Regions from separate parts of the Ammoniphilus sp. CFH 90114 genome, predicted to be linked through region 1. Evidence: riboswitches for the same ligand, from Rfam matches in the RefSeq annotation. Region 1 holds a riboswitch; each other region holds the start of a gene.
The links. A riboswitch is a leader RNA that binds a small molecule or an ion and turns the genes downstream of it on or off. The one in region 1 is predicted to bind S-adenosylmethionine.
Positions count from the first base shown of each region.

Region 2: another riboswitch for S-adenosylmethionine. It lies ahead of metH (methionine synthase); the one in region 1 lies ahead of EIZ39_RS03070 (MetQ/NlpA family ABC transporter substrate-binding protein).
Region 3: another riboswitch for S-adenosylmethionine. It lies ahead of EIZ39_RS11380 (CoA transferase subunit A); the one in region 1 lies ahead of EIZ39_RS03070 (MetQ/NlpA family ABC transporter substrate-binding protein).

Region 1 is NZ_SDLI01000001.1:586,814-594,264, forward strand. Features, by position in the region: gene mutL (DNA mismatch repair endonuclease MutL) at 1-367, shown strand, start outside; gene EIZ39_RS03055 (class I SAM-dependent methyltransferase) at 371-1,144, shown strand; gene miaA (tRNA (adenosine(37)-N6)-dimethylallyltransferase MiaA) at 1,158-2,096, shown strand; gene hfq (RNA chaperone Hfq) at 2,145-2,378, shown strand; SAM riboswitch class I at 2,609-2,717, shown strand; gene EIZ39_RS03070 (MetQ/NlpA family ABC transporter substrate-binding protein) at 2,862-3,692, shown strand; gene EIZ39_RS03075 (methionine ABC transporter ATP-binding protein) at 3,819-4,847, shown strand; gene EIZ39_RS03080 (methionine ABC transporter permease) at 4,837-5,499, shown strand; gene EIZ39_RS03085 (pyridoxal phosphate-dependent aminotransferase) at 5,533-6,705, shown strand; gene EIZ39_RS03090 (DUF4870 domain-containing protein) at 6,841-7,149, shown strand; gene EIZ39_RS26360 (hypothetical protein) at 7,233-7,403, shown strand.
Region 2 is NZ_SDLI01000007.1:29,611-37,061, forward strand. Features, by position in the region: gene acnA (aconitate hydratase AcnA) at 1-2,182, opposite strand, end outside; gene EIZ39_RS16290 (IclR family transcriptional regulator) at 2,487-3,233, shown strand; gene EIZ39_RS16295 (MerR family transcriptional regulator) at 3,342-3,833, shown strand; gene EIZ39_RS16300 (dipeptide epimerase) at 3,941-5,032, shown strand; SAM riboswitch class I at 5,097-5,202, shown strand; gene metH (methionine synthase) at 5,365-7,451, shown strand, end outside.
Region 3 is NZ_SDLI01000004.1:242,695-250,145, forward strand. Features, by position in the region: gene EIZ39_RS11355 (ABC transporter permease) at 1-833, opposite strand, end outside; gene EIZ39_RS11360 (ABC transporter ATP-binding protein) at 830-1,630, opposite strand; gene EIZ39_RS11365 (ABC transporter substrate-binding protein) at 1,640-2,749, opposite strand; gene EIZ39_RS11370 (TlpA family protein disulfide reductase) at 2,771-3,253, opposite strand; gene EIZ39_RS11375 (3-oxoacid CoA-transferase subunit B) at 3,250-3,909, opposite strand; gene EIZ39_RS11380 (CoA transferase subunit A) at 3,899-4,564, opposite strand; SAM riboswitch class I at 4,809-4,924, opposite strand; gene EIZ39_RS11385 (enoyl-CoA hydratase) at 5,095-5,868, shown strand; gene EIZ39_RS11390 (DUF1450 domain-containing protein) at 6,296-6,547, shown strand; gene EIZ39_RS11395 (CDGSH iron-sulfur domain-containing protein) at 6,595-6,786, shown strand; gene EIZ39_RS11400 (CBO0543 family protein) at 6,822-7,286, opposite strand.

The sequences.
Region 1 (7,451 bases):
AAAAATGAACTTATTCAATCAAGTTGGTTTAGAGATGGAACCTTTTGGGAACCAGACCTTCCTTGTTCGTTCTCATCCTAGATGGTTTATACAAGGGGAAGAGGAAGCAACCATCCATGAGATGGTGGAGATGATTATTCGTGGGGAAACTAAGATTGATACGGTGAAACTGCGCGAGAAAGCCGCGATCATGATGTCATGTAAAGCAGCGATAAAAGCCAATCGATATCTAAGTCATATCGAAATGGAAGCTTTGTTAGACAAACTTAGAGAAACCATTTCACCTTACACTTGTCCTCATGGACGACCGATTATTATTCACTTTTCGAAGTATGAGATTGAAAAAATGTTTAAGCGAGTGATGTAAGGGATGATCATAACTACATCTCAGAGGGTAAACCAAGAATTAATCAATAAGGCTCAGGCATTAGCTGAGAGGGTAAACGGAACGTTTGTTTCAAGAAGGGAAAGGTCAATTAGGAAGTTTTATATAGAGGAGAAAATAGAGCAATTCCTTGTTGTTTCAAAGGATAGGATTCAGTGGTATGCAGAAGGAAATGAACGTCCATTTTTTTTTCATCCTGGGATGTCTGCCATTCGTATAAAGCGCTTGTTAGGCGGCGATAATGATATAATGATTCAAACATGTCAGTTGCAATCAGGGGATTCTATGTTAGATTGCACGATGGGTCTTGGAGCGGATAGTCTTGTTGCTTCCTTTGTGGTAGGAGAGACAGGAAGAGTCGTAGGAATTGAGTCAGAGCCTATGATCGCTCTCCTTGTCGAAGAAGGGCTAAAAGAGCTTGAACTATTTAAGGAATTGGATGAAGCGGCAAGAAGGATTGAAGTAATAGCCAAGCATCATTTAGAGGTATTGCAGCGCTTGCCTAGCAAGAGTTTTGATGTTGTATACTTTGATCCGATGTTTCGCCAAAGTATTGCTGAATCGACCTCTCTGCAGGTACTTCGCGGCTTTGCTAACCCATCCCCTCTTGAAACGACCGCCATTCAGGAAGCCGTTCGGGTGGCCAGGCGTCGCGTAGTTCTTAAGGAGCGAAGGGATAGCCGAGAATTCGATCGCTTGGGATTTACCATGATCTACAACGAGAACAAGGAAGTCGCCTATGGCATCCTCGAGGTTTGAAGGAGAATAAGACATGAGTAATAAAGAGAAACTCCTCGTGATTGTAGGTCCGACTGCAGTGGGGAAAACGTCCTTAAGTATCGATCTGGCTAAGGCGCTAGATGGTGAGATCATCTCGGGGGATTCCATGCAGGTTTATAAGGGAATGGATATCGGAACAGCCAAGATTACAGAAGCTGAGATGGATTCGGTTCCTCATTATTTGATTGATATCCTTGAGCCGGATAAAGATTTCTCGGTTGCTGATTTTCAGCATCAGTCACGCCAGCTCATTACGGAAATCAATCTGAGGGGTAAGCTTCCTATGATCGTGGGAGGAACAGGGCTGTATATCCAGTCCGTCATCTATGAGTACAAGTTCTCAGAAGCGCAGAAGGACCTATCCTTGCGTACAGCCTTAGAAGAGTATACGGAACTCCATGGGAAGGAAGCACTCCATCAGCGCTTGCAGGCCATTGATCCAATTACAGCTAAGCGATTGCATCAAAATGATGTAAAAAGAGTTATCCGTGCCCTTGAAATCTATGAATTAACGGGTAAGCCGATGGCCGAATATCAACAGCGTTCTTCCGAATCCCCCTATCAGCTCTGTCTTCTGGGATTGACTATGGAACGCACACTTCTCTATGAGAGAATAAATATGAGAGTGGACTTGATGATTAGTCAAGGCCTTGTGGCTGAAGTTCAGAGATTGCTGGATCAAGGATATGATAGCAGTATACCTTCACTGCAAGGAATTGGTTATAAAGAGGTCATAGATTACTTACATGGTAAAACATCGCTAGATGAAGCGATTGAACGAATTAAAAAGAATAGCCGTAATTTTGCTAAGCGTCAATTGACTTGGTTTAGGTCTATGAAAGATATCAACTGGCTCGATATGACAGAACCTGGGGATAGAGCTGAGCTTGTCGAAAATATTCGAAGCTTTGTAGCAGGAAAGATTAGGTAAGATAACGAATATAACTGTTAAGATATAAATAGAGGAGGTAAACCCCCAATGGCAAATTCCATCAACATTCAGGATACGTTTCTTAACCACTTAAGAAAGGAAAATGTTCCCGTTACCATATATTTAGTGAACGGATTCCAATTGAGAGGTCTCATTCGTGCATTTGATAATTTTACAATCGTGATTGATAGCGATGGCAAGCAACAATTAGTCTATAAGCACGCCATCTCGACTTTCCTTCCACAACGTCCTGTATCTTTGATGCCTGATAATCAAGAGTAAGCCTTAAGTCGGAGTAGAACTCCGGCTTTTTTCATTTACTCAGATTGTTCAAATTATAAAGACTTCATCTTTTTTCGTTGACATAATGAGTAAAACGTAATATTCTCAATATCGTTAACTTCTTCACATTCGGCATTTTTCAACAGATCGAAAGATAATGTTGACAACAATGGAGTCGGATGGTAGAGTAAGAGTAACAATTAAATAAAACAATTCCAATCGGAATTGTTTTCTTATCCAGAGAGGTGGAGGGACTGGCCCGATGAAACCCGGCAGCGGATCTTCAAAGAGAAGATGCTGTGCCAATTCCACAGGACGAATTGTCCTGACAGATAAGAGCGTGACCGTGACTACTACACGTCAAACCTCTTCTCTGAGCGAAGAGGTTTTTTATTTGTCAAACAACCAAGGGCCCTGGTAGCTGACAGTAAAAAGGTTCGCTCTCCTTAACACGAATACACATATGAAGGGGAGTATTAGAAAATGAAAAAGTGGACAAAGGTGTTAACAACTTCTATTTTAGCAGTATCACTTCTTGCGGGGTGTGGAAGTTCTTCCGATCAGCCAAGTCAAGCTAGTGGCGGTGGAGACCAAGTTACCAAGATTAAAGTAGGGGTAACTGCTGGTCCTCACGAAGAAGTAATGGAAAAAGTAAAAGAGGTAGCAGCAAAAGATGGCCTTGAAATTGAAATTGTTGCCTTTAACGATTATGTGCAACCAAATAAGGTATTAGCAGAAGGGGAATTGGATGCTAATAGTTTCCAGCATGAGCCTTACTTGGAAAGATTCAAGGCAGATCATAACTTAGATCTTGTAAAACTAGCTAACAACATTAACTTCCCAATGGGACTTTACTCTACTAAAATTAAAGATGTCAGTGAACTAGAAGATGGGGCACAAGTAGGATTACCAAACGACCCAACGAATGGAGCAAGAGCACTTCAACTGTTTGAGGAAGCAGGCTTAATTAAGTTGAAGGAAGGGGTAGGAGTTAAAGCTACGATTCACGATATTGCTGAGAATCCTAAGAACTTGAAGTTTAAAGAACTAGAAGCTGCATTTATTCCTAAGGCTCTTGATGATCTTGCGGTAGCAGCAATCAATACGAACTTTGCGATGGAGCATGGATATGTTCCAACGAAGGATTCCATCTTTATTGAGCCTAGTGATTCTCCGTGGGTAAATCTTATTGCCGTACGTACAGCTGATAAAGATCGTCCAGAATTTCAAAAGCTTGTAAAAGCTTATCACTCTGACGAAGTTAAGAAGTTTATAGAAGAGCATTTCCAAGGATCTGTTGTACCATCCTGGTAGTTTTCCTTGTATGCAGGAAAAAAGAGGATTAGGAGATGCTTTTGAAAAGGGAAGAGAAGACCTCCAACAGGGGGTCCTTCTTTTTGTTTGGTCTATGAGCAAAGATGTTTGGAGGTTGGGTACTCAATGATTGTTATCAAAAATTTATATAAAACATATGAACAAAATGGACGCAATGTAGAGGCGGTTAAGAACGTTAGCCTAGAGATAAAGAAGGGTGAAATCTTCGGAGTTATTGGGTTTAGTGGTGCCGGAAAAAGCAGCTTGATCCGTTGTGTTAATCTCTTGGAGACGCCTAGTTCAGGATCTGTCATGGTAAATGGGGTTGAAATGACAAATCTATCTGAGCGCAACCTACGTGAGGCAAGGCGGAAAATAGGAATGATCTTTCAGCACTTTAATTTACTTTCATCTAGTACGGTGTTTGAAAATATTGCAGCCCCTCTTGAGTTAGCTAATACGCCAAAGCATATAATCGAAAAGAAAGTTAATGAATTATTAGGTTTAGTCGGATTGTCAGATAAAGGGGCTTCTTATCCATCACAATTATCAGGGGGGCAAAAGCAAAGAGTAGCGATTGCTCGAGCATTAGCTAATGATCCAGAAATCCTTCTTTGTGATGAAGCAACCTCTGCCCTAGATCCCCAGACTACTGACTCTATTTTGGATTTACTATTGGATATCAATAAGAAATTTCAAATCACAATTATGTTGATTACCCATGAAATGCATGTCATTAAGAAAATTTGTGATCATGTGGCGGTTATGGAAAATGGGCAGGTTGTAGAGCAGGGAAGTGTATTAGAGATATTTTCACAACCTAAAACCCAAACGACCAAAAACTTCATTAAAAATGTTTTTGACATTAATTTACCTCAAAATCTTCAACTTAAGTTTAAAAACGAAAGGGCAAATGGGGAAATCATCCGTGTCTCTTTTGTCGGTGAAACAACAACAGAACCTGTCTTTGCTGAACTGGCTACCCGTTTTCCGCTTCGTCCCAATATCTTGTTTGGGAATATAACACAAATTAAGGAAACCACCTTTGGAAGTCTCATCTTGAAGCTAACAGGTGAAGCGAGTGTAATTCAACAAGGAATGGAGTACTTGCAAAGTGAAGGCTTGAGTGTGGAGGTGCTGCAGGATGTTGACTAGTTTATTTGATCGAAGCGATCTATATATTCAATCCTTAATTGAAACTTGGTGGATGGTATTTTACGCTTTATCGATCTCGGCATTAATAGGACTCCCGCTTGGTGTTCTATTGGTGGTTACTCGTCCGAAGCATATTTTTGAGAATGTCATGATCTATAATGTCTTGAATGTCATAATTAATATTCTTAGATCGGTGCCTTTTGTTATTCTTATGGTTGCTATTATCCCATTTACGAAGTTTATCGTAGGGACTGCCATTGGTGTTAAAGGAGCTATCGTACCTCTTGTGGTCTATACGGCTCCCTACATTGCAAGATTAATGGAATCTGCTCTTCTCGAAGTGGACCCTGGAATTATTGAGGCTTTTAAATCTATGGGAGCAAGCAGAAGACAGATTATCTGGCGTGTGATGATCAGAGAAGCTAGACCAGCAATATCATTAGGTTTAACCATTGCGACGATCGGTTTGATCGGGGCAACCGCGATGGCAGGGGTGATTGGTGCGGGTGGTTTAGGAGACTTAGCGATTCGTTACGGTTATCAGCGATGGGAACTTGATGTTATGCTTTGGACTGTTATTCTCTTAATTATTATTGTTCAAGGGGTTCAGTCCATTGGGAACTATATTGCGAAACGTCTTCGGAAAAACTAAGGCATGGAGTAATCATGTAAGGGGAATGAAAGCATGAACATTGAATCAGCTGATATTATGAAAGGCTTGCCAACTCAATTTTTCGCTACGCTTGTCGCGAAGGTGCAAAGGGAGGCAGCGGCAGGACACGATATAATTAATCTAGGTCAAGGAAATCCAGATCTACCTACCCCTGAGCATATCGTGGAAGAGATGCAACGTGCCGTAGCTAATCCTATTCACCATAAATATCCCCCATTCCAAGGGCGCAGGGAATTGAAAGAAGCGGTTGCTCATTGGTATAAAAGTGAATTCGATGTTGAGTTGGATCCAGAACAAGAAGTGGCTATCGTTTTTGGGGGGAAAACAGGCTTAATTGAAGTATGTCAAGTCTTATTAAACCCTGGAGATATCTGCCTAGTGCCAGATCCAGGATATCCAGATTATTGGTCGGGGGTTGCTTTAACAGGGGCTCGCATGTCCTTTATGCCTCTTCGAGAAGCGAATCAATTCCTACCGGATTATTCAGCTATTCCTATTGAAGATGTAAATAAAGCTAAACTTATGTTCTTGAATTATCCTAATAATCCCACTGCAGCGACGGCGCCACTTTCTTTCTTTGAAGAAACGATTCAATATGCAGACAAACATGGGATTGTGGTCTGTCATGACTTTGCCTATGGGGCAATTGGATTTGATGGACAAAAGCCAGTGAGCTTTCTCCAAGCCCCGGGAGCGAAAGAAGTGGGGATCGAAGTATATACACTTTCCAAAACTTATAACATGGCTGGCTGGCGAGTGGGTTTTGTCGTAGGAAATAGAAAAATGGTAAGTCTGATCAATCTCCTACAGGACCACCTTTTTGTAAGTCTGTTTGGAGCAGTCCAGATGGCGGCAACCCATGCCTTAACTAGTTCACAGGAGTGTGTAAGAGAATTAGTATCAACATATCAGTCGAGAAGAGATACGTTATTTCATGGATTATCTCAAATTGGTTGGCAGGCTAAGCCATCTCAAGGCTCTTTCTTTGCTTGGCTGCCAGTTCCAGATGGATATAGCTCCGTTTCCTTTGCGGACAAACTGCTAGATGAAGCCCATATTGTTGTAGCTCCAGGAAAAGGGTTTGGAGAGTACGGAGAAGGGTACGTTCGGGTCGGATTGTTAACACCAGGGGAACGTCTTAAGGAAGCGATCTCGAGAATTGATCAATTAGGGATATTTAAGTAATAGAAACAAAAGAGACTTGGCTGACCCCAAGTCTTTTTCCCGTTTCTTGTATCTTTTTTCTCCATGTACGAAACTATTTATTTGTTAAGTACGTATTATAGAATGATGAAACCAATGAAAGGATTGAATGCTCCGATGGATAGAAAAGCTTCACTCATCGTTATACATGCGAGTGCCTTTTTTGCTCCTATACTTGTTCCCCTGATTTTTATGTTTATTACAAAGGATCATGAAGTAAAGGATTTTGCTATACAGGCTTTACTATTTCATATTCTTCTTAGCTTCTGCATTTTTATTTCCTTTGTCTTATCCTTTGTATTAATTGGGATGCCTCTTCTTGTGTTCTTTGGAATCGTTGGGGTGTGGTACCCCATTAAGGGAATTATCTATGCAGCGCAAGAAAGACCTTATGGTTATCCTATCGTAGCCAAATGGGTAATGTAAAAATTCAAGGAAAGTTTTATATCCCTTCAGCATATAAATATAAAGGTTAAAAACAAGGATTAGGTAATATGGAGGGATTAAAGATGTACTTAGGCGTATTCGATCTTAAGCAACGACTCGAACATACTAGGAAGCTATTGAAAGACAAAATTCGGCTAAAGGAGTTGCTAGACGATGATATTAAAGAATTGGAGCAATCCATAAAAGACATAGAAGATATGATGAATAAAACTGAAAAAGCAATACTCGTGTAACTTGTTATTAAGGCCTCTCAGCCAATGTGGGAGGCCTTAAAACTTTCC
Region 2 (7,451 bases), on a different contig from region 1:
TTCCGCGCATCATGACCTCGTGGTTACCACGACGAGAGCCGTAAGAGTTGAAGTCTTCGCGCTTCACGCCGTTCTCTTGCAAGTATAACCCACCAGGGCTGTCAGCCTTGATGTTACCAGCAGGAGAGATGTGGTCTGTTGTAACAGAGTCACCCATAAGAGCAAGAGCGCGTGCGCCTGTGATGTCAGCGATGTCTACTAACTGATCGCCAAGTTCCTTAAAGAACGGAGGTTCTTGAATGTAAGTGGACTTTTCATCCCACTCATAAAGATCGCCAACAGGTGCATCGATTTGGTTCCAACGCTCATTCGCTTGGAACACATTCTCATAACGCTTGCGGAATAGTTCAGGACGAACCGCTTTGCTCAATGCTTCTTGGATCTCTTGGGAAGTTGGCCAGATATCCTTTAAGTAAACAGGTTGATCATTCTGATCGTAACCGATTGGTTCAGTAGTTAGGTCGATATCCACCGTTCCTGCTAAAGCATAAGCTACAACAAGAGGCGGAGAAGCAAGGTAGTTTGCTTTCACTTGCGCATGAATACGTCCTTCGAAGTTACGGTTACCGGATAGAACCGCAGCAACAGTTAGATCGTTGTCAGCGATAGCTTGGCTTACTTCATCAGGAAGTGGACCAGAGTTACCGATACAAGTTGCACAACCGTAACCAGCAACGTGGAAGCCAAGAGCTTCTAAAGAATCTAACAATCCAGCTTCTTGTAAGTAGTCTGTTACAACGCGAGAACCAGGAGTTAAAGAGCTCTTTACATAAGCAGGCTTCTTCAATCCTTTAGCAACAGCCTTCTGTGCTACAAGTCCAGCTCCGATCAATACGCTCGGGTTGGACGTGTTCGTACAGCTTGTAATCGCCGTAATCACAACAGCTCCATTTTTCATTACCGTCTTCTCGCCAGAAGCGTGTTCGACTGTAGCTTCTTTCTTCAGATCATCCTCGGATAAACCGAATCCGCCCTTTTCAATTGGAGTGCGAACTGCATCGTTAAAGGTTTGCTTCATCGCAGTCAATTCTACGCGGTCTTGTGGACGCTTAGGACCAGCAAGGGATGGAACGACAGTGGAAAGATCAAGTTCTACTACTTCAGAATAAGTAGGTTCTGCACTGTCTTCGGTTAAGAACATACCTTGTGCTTTATAGTAAGCTTCAACTAGAGCAATTTGCTCTTCGCTGCGGCCAGTTAATCTCATGTAATTCAAGGATTCTTGGTCAACTGGGAAGAAGCCCATCGTTGCGCCATACTCAGGAGCCATGTTCGCTACAGTTGCACGGTCAGCCAAGCTCATCTTGCTTACGCCAGGTCCGAAGAATTCAACAAACTTTCCTACAACACCTTTCTTACGAAGGATGTTCGTTACGGTTAGAGCAAGGTCAGTTGCCGTTGCTCCTTCAGCTAATGTACCGGTTACCTTGAAGCCGACAACTTCAGGAGTAACGAAATACAAAGGCTGTCCTAGCATTCCTGCTTCTGCCTCGATACCACCAACTCCCCAACCAACAACACCAAGACCGTTGATCATGGTTGTATGAGAGTCTGTACCTACTAGAGAGTCAGGATATACTTCTGTCGTTCCGTCTACATCTTTTGTTGCAGCAACAGAAGCGAGGTACTCTAGGTTAACTTGGTGAACGATACCTGTGGAAGGCGGAACCGCACGGAAGTTATTGAATGCCGTTTGTGCCCAACGAAGGAAGCGATAACGCTCTGCATTACGCTCGAACTCAATGGTTTCGTTTTGCTCAAGAGCATCTACGCTTCCAAAGTTATCGACCATAACAGAGTGGTCAATGACAAGATCTACAGGCACAAGAGGGTTGATTTTTGAAACATCCCCGCCAATACGCTGCATGGTAGCACGCATAGCTGCTAAGTCTACTACGGCAGGTACTCCTGTAAAGTCTTGAAGAACGATACGAGCAGGCTTAAATGGAACTTCTTGATTTGGATCGCGCTCAAGAGTCCAGTTAGCCAATTTGTTTACATGTTCTTCTGTGATCGCTTTTCCGTCGAATTCACGAACAGCTGCTTCCAAAAGAACTTTAATAGAATAAGGAAGCCTGGATACTGGGCCAAGCTTTTCTAGGCCTGCTAAGGAATAGTAGGTATAGCTTTTGCCTCCTACTTGAAGTTCAGATCTTACGCCATATTGATCCTTGTTTGCCATGTCATGACCTCCTTGAAGGAACTTAAATAGTGTTTTCCAAGAACCCTGCAAGTTTCAACAGATGAAACCGAGTTTCTCTTATGTATCCTATTATACACATATTTGAAGGAACCGTACACAACTATTTTCCTTGATTTTCACACAAGAAATTGAATTTTTGATGGATATTTACGAATTTCTTCTCCTAAGATATAATATTAACAGATGAAATACTGTTCTGTAGAATGGAACAATAAAACCTGCTCAGTTTTATGTTTTCCATTCTTCTCATAAAATAACAACGGATTCTAAGGGAGGTGGAAGGATGGATGACAAAAAGCAAACCGTAAGAGCGGTGGAGCGTGCACTTGATATCCTCATCTGCTTCACGGATAAACAGGAACTCGGACTAACGGAAATTGCAAAACTTGTAGATTTGAATAAAAGCACAGTACATCGCTTGCTTGCTTCATTAGAAGGGAAGGGTTTTCTGATTCGAGATCCTATCACTGAGAAGTATCGATTAGGATTCAGGTTGTGGGAGCTCTCCGCACACTTAGTTCGGGAAGATGATCCTGCTCTTCTTTTCTTGCCGGAGATGGAGAAGTTAAGAGATTTACTCGGGGAAACTATTAGTTTATATGTTCGTGATGGCCGTGAACGAATTCGCATCCAAGCGGTAGAAAGTAAGCATACGATCCGTAGAGTAGCCCCCATTGGGGTTCGTTTGCCCTTAGCTGTAGGGGCGTCGAGTAAAGTTCTGGTTGCGTTTTCAGATGAGTCGGTCATGGAATTTATTCTTCAAGATCCAGCTTGGCCAGAAACGATTGATAAAGAAAATTATGTCGAGCAGTTGAAGAGAATTGAGCAGACAGGCTACGCCACCAGTGTGGAGGAGAGAGAACAAGGGACCAGCGCGGTGGCGGCTCCTGTGTTTAATCGCATGGGAGATGTCGTTGCCGCACTTTCCGTTTCTGGACCTGCCGCTCGTCTTACGATCGAAAAGATGGTGGAGATGGCCCCTGCGGTGATGGTCGCCGCACAGAGAATGGGCAAGATGGTTAAAAAATAGACAAAAGCAAACAAAATCATACAGAAAATTCGCCCACCGTCTGACAAGCTTTTCTCGCATATTTTGTTATCATGAGCATAACGAAACAAACGGGAAGGGTGACAAGCAATGAATACCGGACAATTGTATTCTTTGAAGGAAATGGCAAAGGAAATGGATACAACTTGGCAAAGTATTCGCAGCTGGAAAGAGCAATACTATCAATTTGTTCCGATGGAGACGGCTGGGAAACAGGTGTGGTTTAAACCGGAAGCGGTGGAAGTCTTTCAATTTATTAAGGAAGCAAAAGAAAAGGGACTTGATCATCATGCGATTCGTTCCGAGTTATTTCAGATTAGTGGACAAGCTGATGACGAAGATGCACAGGAGACGGTGGAGACGGATGCTGTTCCAGTTGACATGGTGATGGTTAAACGTGAACAGCTTGAAGAGATGCAGGAAACCATTCAAGCCCTGCAAAAAGAAGTGAATGAGCTGAAAGAAAAATGGGCGGAAGTAGAAATTGCGAAAAGAGACCAGACACTGATGGATAACCTTCGGGATATACGGGATAAGAAAAAGAAGGGACTCTGGAGCCGAGTCATGAATTTCACATTATAATTAGCGGACCCTTAGACCCGGTGCGATTCGGCAGCACCGGGTTTGATTGCTTTTTCCTTTTGCTTTGGTAGAATGTTCAAAAAGAGAAGCAAAGGGAGATGACATAAATGAAGGTTAGTAAAATTGAATTAATCAAACAATCAACTCCTCTAAAAAAACCGTTTAAGACAGCCCTTCGCACAGCGTACGCGGCAGATGAAATGATCGTAAGGATTACCGCGGATACAGGTGAAGTGGGGTACGGTGCGGCACCTCCAACGGCTGTTATCACGGGTGACACGATTCACTCGATTGCAGGCAATATCGAGGAGTTCATCGCTCCACGATTGATGAATCAAGATCTTGATGAAATAGAGAATTTATTACATACGGTTTCTTCTGTCCTTGTTAATAATAATAGTGCTAAAGCAGCTGTCGACATGGCTTTATATGATTTATGGGCAAAGAAGAACAAAGCTCCTCTTTATAAGTTGTTAGGGGGATCACGTTCTAAATTGGAGACCGATATTACGATTAGCGTCAATGCTCCTGAAGAGATGGCAGATGATGCTCATGATGCTGTGCAGCAAGGGATCTCGATGCTTAAGATAAAGGTAGGAAATGATGCGAAACTAGATTTAGATCGGGTAACAGCGGTTCGTGAGCGGGTAGGAAAAGATGTTTTGATCCGATTAGATGCCAATCAAGGGTGGACTCGAAAAGAGGCCGTTCGCATCATACGCCAGATGGAAGACATGGATTTACAGATTGAACTAGTGGAGCAACCGGTGAAAGCTCATGATTTAGAAGGATTGAAATTTGTAACGGATCAGGTAGAAACACCGATCCTAGCGGATGAAAGTATGTTTTCTGCCAGAGATGCCTTGAAAATACTAGAGATGCGGGCAGCGGACTTGGTTAATATCAAATTAATGAAGTGCGGAGGGATCTATCAAGCCCTAAAGATTAATGCGATTGCCGAGTCTTATGGGGTGGAATGTATGCTCGGGTGTATGTTGGAGAGTTCGATTGGCATCACGGCAGCGGCTCACTTAGCAGCAGCAAAGAAAAATATTACCCGAGTAGATCTGGATTCTGCTTTGCTCTTAGCTGAGAATCGAGTCATTGGCGGGGTTCAATATAAGGGATCTGAGATTACTCTAGGCGTTGGTTTTGGTCTTGGAATTGAAGGGATCCAACTGTCAACCGAATACGTTTAGTAGCGAAAAGAATTGACATCTGTAAGGATAAATGATAGCTTACATATATTAAAGTGAATATTCGACCTTATCGAGAGAGGTGGAGGGACTGGCCCGATGAAACCCAGCAACCGCACGAAGTGTGCAGGTGCTAATTCCAGCAGGACTTTTATTGTCCTGAAAGATAAGAAGCTGATAGCTAAACTTCTTCTTATCAGAAGAAGTTTTTTTGTATATATTTATTTGTCAGCACACGCGTAAACGCGATAAGAGTCGTGGAGGGAGAGAGGAACTTGTCCAAGATCAGCTTGAAGCAGCAATTAGAAAAGAAAATCCTCATCCTGGATGGGGCTATGGGAACGATGATCCAGCAGGCCGACTTAACAGAAGAAGACTTTGGTGGAGAAGCCCTAGATGGCTGTAATGAGATGCTTAACCTTACTCGTCCTGATGTGATTCGCCGTATCCATGAAGAATATTTAGAGGCGGGCGCTGATATCATTGAAACCAATACGTTCGGGGCAACAAGCGTCGTTTTGGCAGAGTATGACCTTCAGAATCAATCCGCTGAAATTAATTTGGCTGCAGCCAGATTGGCAAAGGAAGCGGTAGATGCTTATTCAACAGAGGACTGGCCACGTTATGTCGCAGGATCTATGGGGCCGACCACCAAGACCCTCTCGGTTACGGGTGGGGTCACCTTTGATGAATTAATTGAAACGTATTATGAGCAAGCGAAAGCTTTAGTCCAAGGAGGCGTGGATGTTCTCCTCTTAGAAACCGCACAGGATATGCTGAATGTGAAAGCTGGAAGCATCGGGATTAAGAAGGCTCTAGATGAACTAGAGGTTGAGATTCCTGTGATGATCTCAGGAACCATCGAGCCGATGGGAACGACGCTTGCAGGTCAAAATATTGAAGCCTTTTATATCTCGCTTGAGCATCTAAAGCCGATCTCTGTTGGTTTGAACTGTGCTACAGGGCCAGAGTTTATGCGTGATCATATCCGAACCCTCTCAGAACTTGCTCAATGTGCGGTAAGTTGTTATCCGAATGCAGGTCTTCCAGATGAAAATGGACATTATCACGAATCTCCACAAGCCCTTGCTACCAAGCTGGCCGGATTTGCAGAGAAAGGATGGCTCAACGTCGCAGGAGGATGCTGCGGTACGACTCCAGAACATGTCCGTGCCATGGCGGAGGAGCTTAAACATTATTCCCCAAGGAGAGAAACGAAGCCACATGGTCATGTGGTTTCCGGTATTGAACCGGTCTATTTAGAAGAAGACAATCGCCCATTATTTGTCGGGGAGCGGACGAATGTCATTGGATCTAAGAAGTTCCGGGATCTGATTAAAGAAGGAAAGTATGAGGAAGCCTCCGAAATCGCTCGAGCCCAAGTGAAGAAGGGCGCCCATATTATTGACGTTTGTTTAGCTGATCCTGATCGTGAAGAGGCAGAGGATATGAGCCAATTCCTAGGGTACGTGGTCAATAAAGTAAAGGTACCTCTCATGATCGATTCTACGGATCCTGAAGTCATCGAGCTTAGTCTTAAGTTTTCCCAAGGGAAAGCGATTATTAACTCGATCAATCTGGAAGATGGAGAAGAGCGCTTTGAACAAGTAGCACCTCTGATCAAGACCTATGGAGCAGCTGTTGTGGTGGGAACGATTGATGAAAAGGGTATGGCTGTTACTCGAGAGAAGAAATTAGAAGTTGCTAAACGTTCCTATGATCTGCTTGTCCATAAATACGGACTTAATCCTTTAGACATCATCTTTGATCCGCTTGTGTTTCCGGTAGGGACGGGGGATGAGTCCTATATCGGTGCAGCGCTTGAAACCGTAGAAGGAATTAGACTCATTAAAGAGGCCATGCCGCAATGTCAGACCATCCTTGGGGTAAGCAACGTCTCCTTTGGTTTACCTGCAGCGGGGCGTGAAGTGCTTAATGCTGTTTTCTTGTACCACTGTACAAAAGCGGGCCTCGATTACGCGATCGTCAACACCGAGAAACTAGAGCGTTTCGCCTCTATTCCAGAAGAGGAGCGGAAGCTATCCGAAGATCTTCTATTCCGGACCAACGATGAGACACTAGCGCAGTTTACAGCCTTCTATCGTGAAAAGAAAACCGTGAAGAAAGAGATTATCAGCAATTTAAGCTTAGAGGAGCGCCTTGCTCAATATATCGTGGAAGGGACAAAAGAGGGACTTCAAAAGGACCTTGATGAGGCTCTCGCGAAATACCCTCCACTTGAAATTATCAATGGTCCCTTGATGGCGGGAATGAGTGAAGTCGGCCGCTTGTTTAACAATAATGAGCTGATTGTAGCCGAAGTACTGCAAAGTGCTGAGGTCATGAAAACTTCCGTTGCCTACCTAGAACCTTATATGGAAAAAACCTCTTCTTCTGTAAAAGGGAAAATCCTTCTTGCGAC
Region 3 (7,451 bases), on a different contig from region 1:
ATCACCCTAGCAAAATCACCAAAGTCCGTATGATACTTCACATAATAGCCTAATCCTGCAGTTGCCCCGATCAATTCAGCAGCCGTCAAGAGGATGAAGGCGAACACGAGACCAATGGATGCCCCAGCGAAGATTCCTGGCAACGCTCCTGGTAGCAACACTCTGCGGAACATGGTGTACGGGGACAGTTGCAGCGTCCTCGCCGAATCAATTAAACGATGTTCGATATGGACAACCCCGTTTAACGTGTTAATTAGAATAGGCCAGAACGCCCCAACGAATATCACAAAAACGGATGATAGAAAAAAAGACGGCAATAGTGTAATAGCATAAGGAATATAAACGATTGGCGGAATCGGACTTGCAATGCTTGCCAATGGTTTAATCAACTCATGCAGTCTTGGATTCCACCCTGCATAGAGTCCTAAACTAATGGCTGCCACAACGGCTAATCCATAACCCGTTAGTAGTAGTTTAGTAGAAGCCCAGATATGGTCCGTTATTTCTCCTTTATCCTGCCCAATCGTACTCAGTACTGTAGCAGGCGAAGGAAAAACAAAGGAGTCAAGGACATCCCACTTGGCCGTTAACCCTTCCCAGAAAAAGAATACTACGGAAAAAACAATGGCTAGATCAGCTAAGGTTTGACGATTTTTTTCCTTATTCTTTAAAGCAACAAAGGAAAGTAATAGAACCAACCAAAACCCAGCTAATAAATAAACAAGACTACCTTCTGGCTTGCCCACAACTGTATCAAAAAGCAAGACAAACCCAATGACAACCAACCAAAGCCCAAGAGCCGCTAGTGAACGAATCCCAAGTGTGCGGATCATGCCAATACCACCTTTCCTTCCTGCTCTGAATCGTTATGCAATGAGGAAAGCAAATGCGCTCTCAACTCGACATACCTTGGAGACATGAATAACTGAGATCGCTTCCGTGGACGAGGGATATCGACAGAGATCACTTCCTCCACTTTCCCTGGACCAGGGCTAAACACAACAATCCGATCCGATAATAGAATGGCTTCATCAATATCATGTGTGACCAGGATCACTGTTTTCTTTGCTTCCTCACCGCTCCACAGTTGAATGAGACAATCCTGTAAGGTTGCTCTTACCGCGGCATCTACAGCTCCAAACGGTTCATCCATCAAGAATACGGGAGAGTTGACCGCAAACAAACGAGCTAGAGCGACACGCTGCTGCATACCTCCTGAGAGCTGAGCCGGATACTTCTGATCCGCCCCCTGCAGTCCTACCGTGTCAAGTAACCGATGTGCGACTTTTTTTAGTTCTTGCGGCGACTCCTGCCTACGAACTTGCTGAAGAGCTAACAAGATATTTTCCTCAGCTGTCATCCAAGGGAACAAAGAGTAACTTTGGAATACTACTCCCCGTTCAAGGCTAGGGCCTTGAACGAGATGGTCATTACAATAGATATTTCCTTGTGTGGGTACCAAGAGACCCGCAAGCATATTGAGAACCGTACTTTTTCCACAACCACTTGGACCGATAAAACTCACAATCTCCCCTTGTGCGATCTCTAGGTTGACGTCACGAACCGCCCATTGTATCTCTTGGTTCTGCTTGTAAGCATAAGAAACATCACGAATCGATATCATACTCATTTTTTTCACCTACAAATTATCTTCCTTAAATTTTTGTTCAAGTTCCTTTAGAAACGCATCTTCTGGGGACTGCTTAAGTAAGGCATTGAGAGCTTCTTCGTATAGTGCTACGTTGATATTGTTTTCAATGCCCTCTTGGGATTGAACGTACTCAATTTTCTTCATCCCTTCCCAGAATTCTTCTACACCCTTTTTATTAGGATCAGCAGAGATTAACATGGTTCCGCCATAGGCATCCGCTTCAATGAGCGCACGGTCTACCTTGACATAGCGAGTAACGATATCGATGGTTTCTTCTTTATTTTCATGATAGAACTTCTCTGCACGAATTAAAGCACGGAAAAACGCTTCATAATCACCTTTACGCTTTAGAATGTTGTCGTTAAGCGCCACTTGACGGCAGCATGGATGCCCTTCAAAATATTCATCTGTATACGACACTACTTCTAGCCCTTGCTGCTCTGCCATTTCCATGAATGGAGCCCAAACCACACCGGCGTCTACACTTTTATTCTTTACGGCTTGAAGCACACTAGCCGGTTTATCTAATTCCACGATCTCCACATCGTTCTTCCAGTCGATTCCTGCATCTGCTAAACCTTTTCTCCAAACCGCATCCCCATTGGCCAGCTTTACGGTAGCGATTTTCTTTCCAACAAACCCTTGAATATCTTGAAACTCCGAAGCACGGTCAGGTAAGGCGATGATCCCGTTCCCTTTTCCACCAGCGCCTCCAATGATCGTCATATCCGACGCCCCTTTGTCGATGAAGCTTAAAGGAGCTGCCGTACCAAACGCTCCAACGTCTAATTTACCAGCCTTAATCGCATTAAGTCCTTCCCCTGAATTTCCGAATTCGATTAATTCCGTTTTCAAACCCTCTTCAGCAAAATATCCTTCTTCTTGTGCTACGAAGAATAACAAATCAATCGTTGCCGGTAGATAACCGATCCGGAACGTTTCACCCGTTGTCTGAGCACTCGCCTCTGCCGGTTGAGCTTCCGCTTGTGCGGATGGTTGCTGTGCTACAGGAGCCGTGCTCGAATTACATCCTGCTAGAATCAATAAACTTGCGGCTGTCCCCAACGTTACTACTCTCTTCGTCCAATTCTTTCTCATCTTTCTCTCTCCCTACTCTCGTTATTTTAATAATGCTTGTATTTCTTCGAGCAATTGCTGCTCACTTAGCGCTCCCGTATATTGCCGGACAATCTGTCCCTTCCCATCAATCAGGAAAAGGGTGGGCAAAGCTTGAACTTGATACAGCTTCGTTATTTCTCCTAACTTATCTAATCCAATGTCATAGGTAATCTGATGATCTTCGAGAAACTTCCGAACCTCTTTACGGTCATCTTGGTAGGTTAGATTTACCCCAACAATCGAAAGCTGATCCTTATATTGGTCATGAATCCTTTGTAAAACCGGCATCTCCTCTTTGCACGGTGGACACCATGTCGTCCAGAAGTTTAAAATTACCGGTTTTCCTTTATAGTTTTCTAGAGAAATTTCTTCTCCTTCAACGGAACCGAGTTGGAAAATCGGAGCTAGTTGAGCCTCCGAACCTGAGACAGCCGTACTGCAGCCACCAAGTAAGAGGCAGATTATCAATACCAACGGTTTCATCGACTCACTTCCAAATGTTGCACAGCGACTCGAAACGGAGCTGCCGTTTTTTGTGTCACTTCCTCGATCGTTGATCCTGGCTGTAACTCAACGAGTACCAAACCTTCCCTGTCAACTTGAAAAACAGCAAGTTCCGTTACAATGAGACTAACCTTTCCTTGTGCCGTTAGAGGCAATGTGCATTGTTCCAGAATTTTAGACTTCCCGTCTTTCGTCGTATGCTCCATCGCTATAATTACCCTCTTCGAACCAACGACTAAATCCATTGACCCACCAATTCCTGGGGTAAACACACCTGGGATACACCAGGATGCTAGGTTCCCGTGTTGATCCACCTGCAGAGCACCTAATACCGTGACATCAACATGTCCCCCACGAATAATAGAGAAGGAGAGCGAGGTATCAAAGAATACTCCACCTTGCCGTACGGTTACGGGTTTCCCCCCTGCATTGAATAAGTCTTCATCTTCCTCTCCTGGCTCAGGTGATGCCCCCATGCCAATCATGCCATTCTCAGATTGAAGAAGCACTTCAATATTATTAGGTATGTAATTCGCTACCAGAGTAGGAAGTCCGATGCCTAAGTTCACCAAGTCCCCATCGCTTAATTCCTGTGCCACTCTTCGAGCAATCGTAGAACGAATATCAGCCGACATGCGCTTCACTCCTTTCTTTCTGAACTAAGTAATCAATGAAAATTCCGGGTGTATGGACAATATCTGGCTCAAGGTCACCTAGATCTACAATTTCATTCGTCTGTGCAATAACCAGATCAGCAGCCATTGCCATCGTAGGACTCCAATTGCGCGTCGTCTTGCGGTGAAATAGATTACCAGAACGGTCTGCAATACTCGCTTGGATAAGAGCCACATCGGCTCGAAGCGGAAGTTCTAACAAGTACGTTTTACCGTTGACCTCAATCACTTGCTTCCCCTCTGCTGCTATCGTCCCCACCCCAGTTGGGGTAAGAAAACCGCCTAGCCCACTTCCACCCGCTCGTACTTGTTCTACCAAAGTTCCCATCGGAACAATCTGAACCTCTAATTCCCCAGCCAACATCTGCCTTTGAGTTTCTGGATTCGTCCCGATATGACAGGTGATCACCTTCTTCACCTGACGCTTGGCAATTAATTTTCCAATCCCTTGATTCTCGTAACAAGTGTCATTGCTAATAATCGTTAGATCCTTCACCTTCGAGTCCACCAAAGCATCAATCAAAGTTTCTGGAGCATTCAAAAATCCTGCGATCATCACTGTTGCCCCATCATGAATATGAGACACTGCCTCTTGTGCACTTACTATACGTTTCACTCGAACTCCTCCTACTCTCAATATGCAACTACACCGATATCTCTTATCTAAATACTCAGTTTTAAAAGTGTAAAAACCCATCAAATGATTGCACTTCGCCAAATTTTCAATTATTTAAATGTCTAAAAGTGTTGTTGATGTGATCTGATCACTCAGGTTGTTTCAACAAGTTTTTAGTCGAAGCTTCACATTTTGGTATAAAAAAAACTTCCTCGGAAAAGAGGAAGTTTCGCTTGCGGCTTCACTCTTATCTGCCAGGTTATACTACCTGAAGGAATTAGCACCTTTCTATTCTTGTCAAAAGAATAAATGGTTGCCGGGTATCATCGGGCCAGTTCCCTCCACCGCTCTGGATAAGATTTCTCGGATATGTATTTGTTGTTTATTACATTAACACTCTAAAACCTACTAGTCAACTAGTTTTTCTCACTTTAGTGAATAAAAACATATACAACGAATTACTCTCTTGTCAGGGAATGGCTTAACGCTTTATGATAGTAAATACAAAAATAGCTGAGGAGGTACTCATAATGGAATTTTTATCTTATCGTACAGCGGACAGAATAGGCTACATTACCCTACGAAATGACAAGCAACGCAATGCCCTATCCTTGCCGTTAATCCATGAAATGGAAGCACTGCTTCAGCAAATTGAAAGAGAACAAGCCGTTAATGTCTTGGTTATAGAGGCAGAAGGCAAAGTATTCAGTTCTGGCCATAACCTCCGTGAAGTAGAAGGCCAATCTACTCAAGACGTTCTCCACCTGTTTAATGAGTGCCAACGCTTAATGTTAAAGATTCGAAACATTCCACAAGTTACCATTGCTAAAGTTCATGGGATTGCTACCGCTGCTGGTTGTCAATTGGTTGCTGCTTGTGATTTAGCTGTTTCCGCAGAACAAGCTCAGTTTGCCGCACCTGGCGTACATATAGGCTTTTTCTGCAGCACTCCTGCTGTCTTCATCAGTAGAAACGTAGGAAGAAAGAAAGCAGCGGAAATGCTCTTTACGGGTGACTTTATCTCTGCCCAAGACGCCTTAGAATCTGGTTTGGTGAACAAGGTTGTACCGCAAGAAGAATTGGACAAGGCTGTAGACGAGCTTGCTGCATCGGTTGCTAGACATAGCTTACATACCCTTGCCATTGGTAAGCGAGGATTCTATCAGCAGCTCCAAATGGATGATTTCCAAGCTCTAAGTTACGCATCAGAAATTATGGCAACCAACAGCCAACATCCAGATGCCGTAGAAGGAATTAATGCGTTTCTATCTAAACGTAAACCAAATTGGAGCGACAGAGCATAAGAGGCATAAGTCGTTACTATTACTAACCCGAGAGGGCTTCACTTGACGCGGTTGAGGTCCTTCTTTGGTTGGGCGGTCGTTTGAGTGCTCCAATCCTCGCGGACATACGATCCGTTAAATCAGCTAAAAAACCCAATTTTGAGGTTCTATGGGACATAGGATTCCTTATTCACTCCAAAACGAAGATGAAACTATGAATTTCTCGTAAATAACGGAAGCTATGTCCATTCCACCCACCAATATCACGGTTTTTACCGAAATAACATCCCCCATGTCCGTGAGAAGCCTTCCTGGACTCCATCCCTTTAATACAGAAAAGCTCTACCGCCCGTTCACTTCAAAGGGTATATTTGTAAACTTTTTTAGAATTAGTATAATTTTCTACAGTGTCAATTTAAGATCTTATCTTAAGAAAGGATGAGGTATTGTGGAGATTATAATTAAATACTGTAGCGGGAATGAGATGGCTCCTGTATTAGCAAATGGCCTTGAGGTAAATGCTAGTAGTTCTGAGATAAAGGTTATGCAACAAGGTTGCTTAAATTATTGTGGCGATTGTTTAGTAAATCCATATGTTTTCTTAAATGGTGAAATGATAATGGATGATAGTGTAGAGTCTTTACTACAGACGATTAAGGAACGGATTGAAGGCAAAGAAACCGTCCCATCAACTACCTAGTAGGAATAAAGACCTCCATAATAGACCAACATGGTAAATGGAGGTGAATGAGCATGGCCGAAATAAAAATTAGGGATAATGGCCCCTTAGTTGTAAGTGGAGTTCCTCTACTTGATGGGGAAGGCCAACAACTAGAGACAAATGAACAAGTTTTTCTATGTCGATGCGGACTTTCAGACAATAAGCCCTACTGTAATGGCGCTCATAAAGGAAAGTTTGAAAGTATTGTACGGGCTTAAGAAGGAGGATTACCCTTAGCGGAGATCCTCCGCTTTTACTTCCGCCTATCCCACCTTATGAACCAACGGAAGAGAAACAAATTAACCCCATAATTTAAGGCTCCACTAATCGCCGTATGATATAATGTCCACTTATGTAAAACCAATAGCTCCGTATGCTTCATTATAAAATAATCCTGAACAACCAAAAACACAACATACACTCCCATCCCCCACCACAACATCCTCAAACGAATAGCATAATGAAGAACAAGTAACGTAAACCCAGGAAGTAGAAACCCATCATAGATCAAGTTATTAGCTGTCAAGTGAGGTAGAAATCGGTATGGGAATTCTAAATAGTTTAAGGAAACTAAGAAATTAGATATGATCGTATTTAATACAGCTCTTACACCGAAAAAAAGTAGATAAGCACGAGCAAACTGTGCCCAATCCAATCCTCTCCAAATAACAATGAGAACAAGGATAGCCGAAGAGATAAGGATGAAGTCTTCTAACATGTCTGATACATCCTCTGTCTTTTTAGAATTATTCTGTTCCTTTTTGTTCGGGCCTTGGAATGACCCCAACACCGTTTTCAGGGTGCCAGTCTGACGTTTGGATTACCCCAAATCCAGTCAACCCCGTTTTCGGGGCACCATTCCGACTCTTTGATTACCCCAAAT